DNA from 2 places in the Caldanaerobacter subterraneus subsp. tengcongensis MB4 genome. Region 2 is predicted to be linked to the other one. Evidence: riboswitches for the same ligand, from Rfam matches in the RefSeq annotation. Region 2 holds a riboswitch; the other holds the start of a gene.

Region 1 (4,973 bases), 1.2 Mb from region 2:
GCTTCTGAGTAGTTGCCAGAAATCCCAAGTACGGTCCTCCGTAATGGAGTCCATTTCCAAGGGATTGACCGTCTCCTACTGCTATGTCTGCACCGATTTCTCCAGGTGATTTTAAAATTCCCAGAGGTATTGGATGTACATAGGTGATGAGCATGGCCTTTTGTTCGTGGGTTATTTTTTCAATCTCCTGCAAGTTTTCAATTATCCCAAAGAAGTTGGGGTACTGTACTATGACTGCTGCGGTGTTTGGGCCAATCACTTCTTTTAATTTTTCAATGTCAGTTACTCCATCCGCATCTTCTATTTCTACTACTTCCACTTCTTTAAAATGCATATAGGTTTTTAAAACCTTTCTTGTCTCTGGATTTACAGTCTTTGACACTATTATAGATTTCCTTTTTGTAGCGTCACAGGCCATCATTGCAGCCTCTGCACAGGCGCTTGCTCCATCGTACATGGAAGCGTTGGTGACTTCCATTCCCGTGAGGTTTGTTATCATCGTCTGGTATTCAAAAATGGCTTGAAGTGTTCCCTGGCTTATTTCTGGCTGGTATGGGGTGTAAGCCGTGTAGAATTCTGACCTTGAGATTATGTGTTTTACAACAGAAGGGATGTAGTGGTCATACACTCCTGCGCCTAAAAAGCTCACAAGCTGGCTTAAATTTTTATTCTCATCTGCATAACTTCCTAAGCGCTTTCTAACCTCCAGCTCTGACATGGGTTTTCCCAAATTTAAGGGGCGATTTAGCCTAACCTCTTTTGGGATGACTTCAAATAATTCTTCAATAGAGTTTTTTCCTATGGTTTTTAGCATTTCCTTTTCATCTTCGGAGGAGATGGGGAGATACGGAAACATAACTATCACTCCTCCTCTAAGAATTTTCTGTACTCATCGGCCTTCATTAGTTTATCTAACTGAGATTTGTCTTTAAGCTCTGCTATCACCATCCAGCTTCCATATGGGTCATTGTTTATAAGGGATGGGTCTTCCACCAGAGAATTGTTTACTTCCAACACTTTTATGTCTACTGGAGTGTACACGTCTGAAGCAGCTTTTACAGATTCTACTACTCCAAGTACATCTCCAGCAGAAAGTTCAGATCCTACCTCCGGAAGTTCAACGTAAACGATGTTTCCCAGTGAATGCTGAGCATAGTCTGTGATTCCTATGTATACCTTGTCTCCCTCTACTTTTACCCACTCATGGTCTTTTGAATAATAAAGGCCTTCTAAAACTTCCATGTTCAAACCCTCCTATTTTTTGTAATTTTTCTTGTAGAAATTCTTATCTACTATCACCGCTTTAAGCGGCTTATTTCTTATTATTACCTCAATTTGATTTCCTATTTGGGCGTATTTTGAGTCAATCAAAGCGAGTCCTATGTTCTTTTTAAGAGTTGGAGAGAAATAACCCGTAGTCACATAGCCAATTTTTTGATTATCAGCCTGTACTTCATACCCGTGTCTTGGAATTCCATTGCCTATCATTTCAAATCCTACCAGTTTTCTCTTTAATCCTTGTTCCTTCTGTTTTAAAAGAGCGTCTTTTCCAATAAAATTTCCTTTGTCAAACTTCACAAAAAATCCTAAACCTGCTTCTAAAGGAGTTATGTCCTCTCCTAATTCATTTCCATAAAGAGGCAAACCTGCTTCAAAGCGAAGTGTATCTCTTGCGCCAAGACCTGCCGGCTTGAGGCCGTAATCTTTGCCCGCCTCTAAAATTTTCTCCCAAAGGGTGACAGCATGTTCATTTGGCATATAAATTTCAAATCCGTCTTCACCAGTGTAACCTGTGCGGGAAACTAAGCATTCTACACCAGCAATTTTTACTTTATCTTTGAAGTAGAAGAACTTGATCTGTGATAGGTCCTCATCAGTCAATTTTTGAAGGATTTCTTCTGCTTTTGGACCCTGAATTGCTAGTTCTGCTATCTTATCTGACACATTTTCAATTTCCACTTTGTATATTCCTGCATTGTTCAGCATCCATTTGTAATCCTTTTCTATGTTTGCTGCATTAACTACTAAAAGATAGTAGTTGTTGGAATACTTGTAGACTAGAAGGTCGTCAATTACTCCTCCGTTGTGATTGCACATGAAAGTGTAAAGCACCTGATTGTCATTTAACTTGGAAAGGTCATTTGTGAGGAGGTTCTGGAGGAAAGGAAACGCATCTTTTCCTTTTACAATTATTTCTCCCATATGGGATACATCGAAAAGGCCTGCTGCATTTCTGACAGCTTCGTGTTCTGATATTATGCTTTCGAATTGAACTGGCATTGCCCAGCCGGCAAAGTCTATTATTTTTGCATTGTACTTAGGATAAATTTCATACAATGGGGTTTTTTTGAGATTATCCAAACTATCACACCCTTTCATAAAATTTAAACAGAGGAGCTGTGAGTGAGCACGAAAAGATTAAGTGCCATCACAACTCCTCTGTTTTTCTACCTGAGAGCTTCTACATATGGCCTTCCATATGTATTGCTCCTTCGGTGCTCTTTACGAGACTTTCCAGAGGCCTATCCGATAGCGATCCTGCCGCCTGAGAGCTTCTACAAAGGCTTGGCGGGCCTTTGTATTTCCCCTTCGGCTATCTTCCATTTATGGAAGATAATCTCTCGCTATCTTCATCTAGACAGTATTCAATTTTTTTTAAAATTATGCTATACTTTTACCATCATTATATATTATCCATAGACTTTAAGTCAACAATCGTTAAAATTGAGACGAGGGGTGGAGTGTATGCTGTATATTTATAACAAAAACACAAATCCCTATTTCAACTTGGCAGCTGAAGAATACGTTTTAAAGGAATTCAAAGACGAATGCTTTATGCTCTGGCGCAATGAACCCAGCATAATAGTTGGCAAAAATCAAAATACTCTGGCAGAGATAAATTTGGACTATGTAAGAGAACACAAAATTCCCGTTGTCAGAAGGCTATCAGGGGGAGGGGCGGTTTTTCACGACTTAGGCAACTTAAACTTTACGTTTATTGTAAATGCAGATGAGGGTGGATTTACAGATTTTAAAAGGTTTGCACAGCCTATTATAGACGTTCTTAGAAAATTAGGAGTGGAAGCAGAGTTTTCCGGCAGAAATGATATAACCATTGATGGGAAAAAGATATCTGGAAATGCCCAGTATTATTACAAGAATAGGATTCTGCACCACGGAACTTTGCTCTTTTCATCAAATATTACAGACCTGTCAGCTGCTTTAAAGGTGAGGCCTGTTAAGTTTGAAGATAAGGGAGTTAAGTCTGTATCCAAAAGAGTGGCGAATATAAGCGAATATTTAAAAGAGCCTATCACTATAGAGGAATTTATAAATTTAATAATGGAACACATAAAGGAGCAAACTGGCGGAGGAGAGATGTACGAATTTACAGAAGAGGATTTAAAAAAGATAAACAAATTAGTAGAAGAGAAATACGGCACTTGGGAGTGGAATTTCGGGTCTTCTCCCGACTATAAAATGAAGCATGAGAAAAAATTCCCCGGCGGTACTGTAGAAGTCAATCTAAATGTAGAAAAGGGTATAATAAAAGATGTAAAAATATACGGAGATTTCTTTGGGAAGTACGACATTTCTGAAGTGGAGGATTTATTAAAAGGGGTAAAGCACTCTGAGGAAGAGGTGAGGAAGGCTCTTTCAAAGATAAATCTTCAAGATTATATGGCAAATATAACTATTGATAATTTGATTGAGGTGATGTTTTAAAAATTTTTTCTTTTTTTACCTCATAGTGTAAAATTATCGTAGGATTTTTTGAGTGAAAAAAACAAGAGACAACCCCTGTGATAAAATAGATTGTGGAAAACCAAAAAACACGAAAGGGGTGTCTCTTGTGAAAAAACATATCTTTGAGGATATTATACTACAAAATGCTCTAAATTTCACTGAGGAAGTAGTAGAAATTTTTGGTGATTTGTTAAACAAAGGAATGAATATTACAGAGCTTGTAGCAAGGATAAAGGAACTCACGGACAAACTAGGTAGAGGGGCAATAGAAGCAATTATTGAAGAGTTAGATAGGATAATAAAAGAAGACAAGAGAAGGAAAGAAAAATGGGTAGTAGAGAGGAAAGATAAAAAGAGATTAACGACAGTCCTTGGGGATATTGAATATGAGAGGACATATTACAAATCTAAAGAGGATGGGAGATATACATATTTGGTGGATGATGCATTAGAGATAGGACGGCACGATAGGATAGAAAAGGGAGTAAAGATAAAGTTAGTAGAAAACGCAATAGAAGAATCATATGAGAGAAGTAGTAAAAAAGCATGTCCAGAGGAGTTAAGTAAACAGACGGTATTAAATGCAATAAGGGAAATAGGGGAAGTAGAAGTAAAGAGAGAAATAAAAGAAAAGAAAGAAGTAAGGGGTTTATACATAGAGGCAGACGAGGACCATGTACCTTTACAGGACGGGAGAGATGAAACTCCACGATTAGTATACATACATGAAGGTAGAGAAGAGAAAAACGGAAGGAACGTACTGAAGAATGTCTATTACAAAGCATATGTAGGAGAGAAACCTGAAGACATATGGATAGATGTAGCAAATTACATAGAAGACAATTACAAAGAAGAGAAGATAGAGAAGATATACATAGCAGGAGATGGGGCACCGTGGATAAAAGAGGGATTAAAATGGATATTAAAATCAAGGTTTGTACTAGACAGATATCATTTAAACAAATACGTATTAAAAGCTACATCAAAAGAGCCAAAGTATAGGGATAAGATATGGAGAGCAATAAATGAAGGGGATAAAGAAGGAGTAAAGAAGGTATTTGATGAGTTAATAAAGGCAGCAGAGGAAGAGAGAGAGAAAGAGAAGATAAAAGAAGCAAAGAAATACATACTAAACAATTGGGAAGGGATAAAGATATACAGTGAAGACGAAGATGTAATAGGGTGCAGTGCAGAAGGACATATAAGCCATGTATTTTCAGCAAGAC
Region 2 (4,973 bases):
TTAGAAATTGCCTCAACATCTAGCACCATCTCCATCATGCCGACCTGTTCTTCATACACATTAGGGTCTATCTCCTTCTTTATTTCCTCTTCTAATATGTGGTAAACTCTGAGTCCCAACGGGACCCCTGCCAGTGGACCTGCATAGGTAGGATCTCCATTTGTAACCGTTTCTGCAGCCAAACTTGCAGCTTCTGCCTCATTGCTTCCCAAAATCACTACTACATTTTCCGGACCGTATTTTTCTGCTAACTCTTTAATCCTACCTTGGATCTCCAGGTCCATTGCTCCTGCAGCAGTTCAGACAAAGCATTCAGTAGCAGTAAACACCACTTCTGCTCCAGTTGTCTTTATACACTCTTCAATGGCAGGACCTGGTATTCCATCCCTATCGCCTACTATTATCACTTTCTTACCTTCTAACATTCTTTCTACCTCCCTTTAATATTCTCTTGCAGTCAGATTATTAAATCCCACTTCAGAAGTAGAACCAGTAATAGCCTGTAATTCTACCTCTATGCTGCCATCTTCTTTAACGCTTCCCTCAAAACCACCCGCTATTACATTTGCTGCTTCTATATGCCCTATAATCTTTTTCATTTTTGGGAGCCTTATTATCTCATTTGCATTTCCTGTACTTACAACAGCATTTGCTCTCGGGTCTGCATCTGCTAAAGACTGAGACAAACCGTCTCTTCCTGCAAATTCATCTGTAACAAGAACCGTTTTTATTCCTTTCTCTTCCAGCTTACGACAATTCATTATCAAGTCTGTGTCTGGATTCCCGAAACCTTCTTCTGAAATAATGACTCCCTCAAGCCCAAGGTATTCTGCCAATTTGGCTGTATAATCAGAAGACCTTTCTTTGTCCGCTAGTGTGACATTTTCATTTGTTATGATTATTCCCACAAAATTTATTTCTTTGCCATGCTTTTCATATAAATCTTCTATGATGGGATTATTCATGTGAACATAGGTGGTATTTTTATCGCAGGCTGAAACGCAATTGCCGCTGACTATAGCCCCGTCCATCACTTCTGTAGGATAAATGAAAGTTGGAACAATTTTCTTAGCATCAACTCCATACACATAAGTATCGTGAAGCAACCCCTGGCTCTGTAACATGTAAATATATCCTACTCTAGGCAAATCGGGATACTTTTTCACACTTTCAAGGAGTGGCAAAGTTTCATATTCCTTTATCTCATCAGGTTCTACATCTCTTCCAGCTTCCCCTATCAAAGCTGCTGCTTTTAAACCAGCTATTCTTACAACTTCCTCATGTTCATGTTTTGGAAGCCCTTCTACGGGTTCACACACCACTACGATATTTATAAGCTTCGAAAAAGGAGTATATTTTGCACCTTCCCCTGACATGTCAATTATGCCTTCCTGGAATCCCACAATCCTACCGGTTGTCACCACAGCTGTCCCTTTTAAGACATGAGTTCTACCCTCTCCTACTGTCTCTACTTTGCTTATAAATCCTGGAAATATTCCTCCTTTTCCTCTAACTTTGACACGCGGTTCAATTACGTCCTTTACTGGTATTATTCTCACTTCTTCTCCCGGCTTTGCAATTTCTATATCTACTCTTTCTAGTCTGCTGTCTTGCTTTAAAGCTTTAATTATTTCTTCTTTATTTAAGTAAAGCACTCCATCTTTTACTTTTGTTACATCAGAAAACACCACATCTTTTATATAAATATTCCCTATTTCCAGCCTCATAAAATCACCTCCTCTAAATATGCCTTTTTATCATCTCCTCAATCTTCTCTATTGTCACATCTTTTGATATTTCATCCACTTTTTCGCCATTTTTGTAAAGCTGAAAAGTTGGAAGTCCTAATACCTTCAAAGAAATGCACAATCTCCTGTTTTGTGAAGCATCTAATTTGCAAAATTTAACTTTATCAGCATATTTTTGCTCTAACTTTTCTACTTCAGGCATTAAAGCAAGGCACTGTTCGCACTTTGGTCCCCAAAAGTCAATCAAGACCAACTTTTCTTCCTTTTTTACTACTTCATCAAAATTGTCTTTATTCACTTCAATCACCAATTCTCACCTCCTTTCAACACTCCAATTCTTCAATATACCTCTCAGCAGCTACTGCTGCTATCGCCCCATCTGCCGCTGCTGTCACTATTTGTCTTAACAGTTTTGCCCTGCAATCCCCTGCGGCAAACACTCCTTCAATATTTGTCCTCATATTTTCATCTGTCAGAATATATCCCCTTTCATCCATCTCAATTAATCCCTTGAAAATTTCTGTACTGGGCTTCATCCCGATGAAAATAAACACCCCATCCGTTTTTACTTCCTTCAACTCTCCTGTTTTGACGTTTCTCACTATAACTTTCTCTACTATCCCATCCCCTTCTATCCTTTCCACTACGCTGTCCCACAGAAATTTTATTTTGGGATTTTTAAAAGCCTTATCTTGCAAGCATTTGTTTGCTCTTAACTTATCTCTTCTGTGGATAATTGTAACGTTTTTAGCAAATTTAGTGAGGTATAACGCCTCCTGAACAGCAGAGTCCCCTCCCCCTACCACTACCACATCCAAATCAGTAAAGAAATCTGCATCACAGGTTGCGCAATAAGAAACTCCTTTGCCTATAAATTCTTCTTCTCCTGGCACATTTAATTTCATATGTTCCGCTCCTGTAGCAATTATAACCGTCTTCCCTTCATAACAGCCTTTTGTAGTTATAACCTTTTTTATCTTTTCGCTCAATTCTACTTTTTTGACTTCTTCCATGACAAAACAAGTTCCAAAAGATTCTGCCTGTTCTCTCATCCTCTTTACAATTTTAGGTCCTGTCGCCTCTTCCACAGAACCGGGATAATTTTCTATATCATCCGTTATAGCAGCTTGACCTCCAATCTTACTTCTTTCAAAAACTACAGTATTCAATTTTCCTCTTGAAGCGTAAATCGCTGCAGATAGTCCAGCAGGCCCTCCACCAATTATGAGACAATCATATAAAGTAGACACAATTTCACCTCGCTATTCTCTAAAAGTTTCTATAGCTTCTTTTATCAATTCTTTATCAAGGTAGGCAAAGTCATTTAAAACCTTTTCATCGTCTATATAATTTATTCCTTCCTTCTCTATTATCTCTTTTACTCTATTAAGGCATTCCTCAATTATCATCACACTATTAAAATCAACAGGGCCTTTATTTTCCTTAAGCAAAACAGATTTAAAAGGAGAACAATCTGGTTTTACGTTTCCCGCAAAAGGATGGGACATTAAGACATATCCTTTATGGATGAGGTCTCTACACCTTGTCAATACATTAACAATTGTTCCCACAACAAACTCACAGTTTTGAGGATATTTATCTCTTACTAAAGGGTTATTTGTGATGATAACGTATTTCATAATATCACCAAAATAGGGGAATAAAAGGACCTTACGCCTTTTATTCCCCCGTCTGTTTACCTGAGAGATTCTTCTTTATAGAAGAATTGCTCCTTCGGTGCCTCTTTAGAGGCTTTCCGGGATATGGTCCGAATGCGGTCCTTTTGCCTGAGAGTTTCACGAGTATACAGGCCATATACCCGCTTGCTCCTTCGGCGCCCGGTTAGGGTCTCTCCCGCATTCTTCATCCCATTTCAATATTAAATTGTTTGTTAAATACTTTACAATTATATTATATTCCATAAAATCACCAACGTCAATACATTTTCTCTTAAAGGTTATACCCTGATTGCCCTCAAAGTAGTCATTTTTTCTGCTATTGAATACATATTTGAAATACTGCCCACTAAAAGCTTTTCTTTTATGCCATAAAAATCAAGACAAGTTCCACAAGAGATAATCTCCACTCCCATTTCCATTAACTCTTTCAAATCTTCGATGACTTCTGAACCTTCTGTGGTAAGCTTTACACCATTATTTATAAAAATTATACTTTCAGGCTTTTTACTCTGCTCCTTTAGAGAAACAATAAAGCTCTTCATTAGAATTTTACCAAGTCTCTCATCTCCCTCACCAAATTTGTCAGAAGTAACGACAACTACATAATTATCGCTCTTTTCATTGATTACAGTCTTTTTCCTGTAAATATTTATGTAAAATTCTTTTTCCTTTTCTTCTACTGCCACTTCACAACCTGCACTTTTCGCATATTTTGAAACATTCTCTTTAGCCGTTTCATTGTCCACAATTACTAAAATTTTTCCTTCCTGAATGTTTTCCAACGCTTTTTTAGTCATAATGACAGGAATAGGGCAGTTTTTACCCCTTGCATCAACTATATTATCCATAAAAATTCTCCCTCCCCTTTTAACTCATGAAAAAAGGCAGGTTTGTTAAAATCCTGCCTTTTTTCATTTTAATTTAATTATAACACTTAATCATATTTTTGACAAAGCATCTAAAGCAGCAGAACTTATTGGGTAAGAAACTGGCGATGAAGTAAGAAGTGGATGGGTCGCCACTTGGAAAGTAGTCAATTCTGAAGCTGTTGTCCCTTTTTGTATTGCTAGGCTTAAAATGTTTATCATTTCACCCACATTATCTCCACCTGCTAGTTGAGCTCCCAGTATAACTCCTGAATACCTTGAAAAAATCAATTTTATCTTAACATTCATGGTATTTGGCAGTGTTCCAGGGTGTTTGTCTATAGTGTTAAATTCACCAATGACTATATCAAATCCCTCAGCTCTAGCTTGTGTTTCTGTGAGGCCTGCTGCAGCAAAAGCAGTATTGTATATCTTTGTTGAGAAAGCACTTATAGTGCCTTTATTTTCTCTTACTAATCTTAACTCAAATGCATTTACACCAGCAATTTTAGCTTCATTAGCTGCAATAGAAGCCAAAAGTATTGGTACGTTTTTCCTTGTGAAGAAACATTTCTTTTCCGCGCAGTCACCTACTGCGAAAATATCTGGGTCATTTGTCCTCATATATTCATCAACAGTTATTGCGCCTTTTTCATTTAGTTTAATACCCGCTTCTTCAG

The links. Region 2 has a riboswitch for glycine ahead of TTE_RS09030 (GrdX family protein). Riboswitches for the same ligand answer to the same signal wherever they lie in the genome.
Region 1: another riboswitch for glycine. It lies ahead of gcvT (glycine cleavage system aminomethyltransferase GcvT); the one in region 2 lies ahead of TTE_RS09030 (GrdX family protein).

What each region holds. Positions count from the first base shown of each region.
Region 1 covers NC_003869.1:310,532-315,504, forward strand. Annotated here, with positions in the region: gene gcvPA (aminomethyl-transferring glycine dehydrogenase subunit GcvPA) at 1-856, opposite strand, end outside; gene gcvH (glycine cleavage system protein GcvH) at 862-1,242, opposite strand; gene gcvT (glycine cleavage system aminomethyltransferase GcvT) at 1,255-2,379, opposite strand; glycine riboswitch at 2,430-2,528, opposite strand; gene TTE_RS01440 (lipoate--protein ligase) at 2,746-3,726, shown strand; gene TTE_RS01445 (ISLre2 family transposase) at 3,854-4,973, shown strand, end outside.
Region 2 covers NC_003869.1:1,822,794-1,827,766, forward strand. Annotated here, with positions in the region: gene grdA (glycine/sarcosine/betaine reductase complex selenoprotein A) at 1-425, opposite strand, end outside; gene TTE_RS09015 (glycine/sarcosine/betaine reductase component B subunit) at 441-1,727, opposite strand; gene trxA (thioredoxin TrxA) at 1,741-2,055, opposite strand; gene trxB (thioredoxin-disulfide reductase) at 2,072-2,998, opposite strand; gene TTE_RS09030 (GrdX family protein) at 3,011-3,388, opposite strand; glycine riboswitch at 3,514-3,615, opposite strand; gene yedF (sulfurtransferase-like selenium metabolism protein YedF) at 3,706-4,275, opposite strand; gene TTE_RS09040 (FAD-dependent oxidoreductase) at 4,366-4,973, opposite strand, start outside.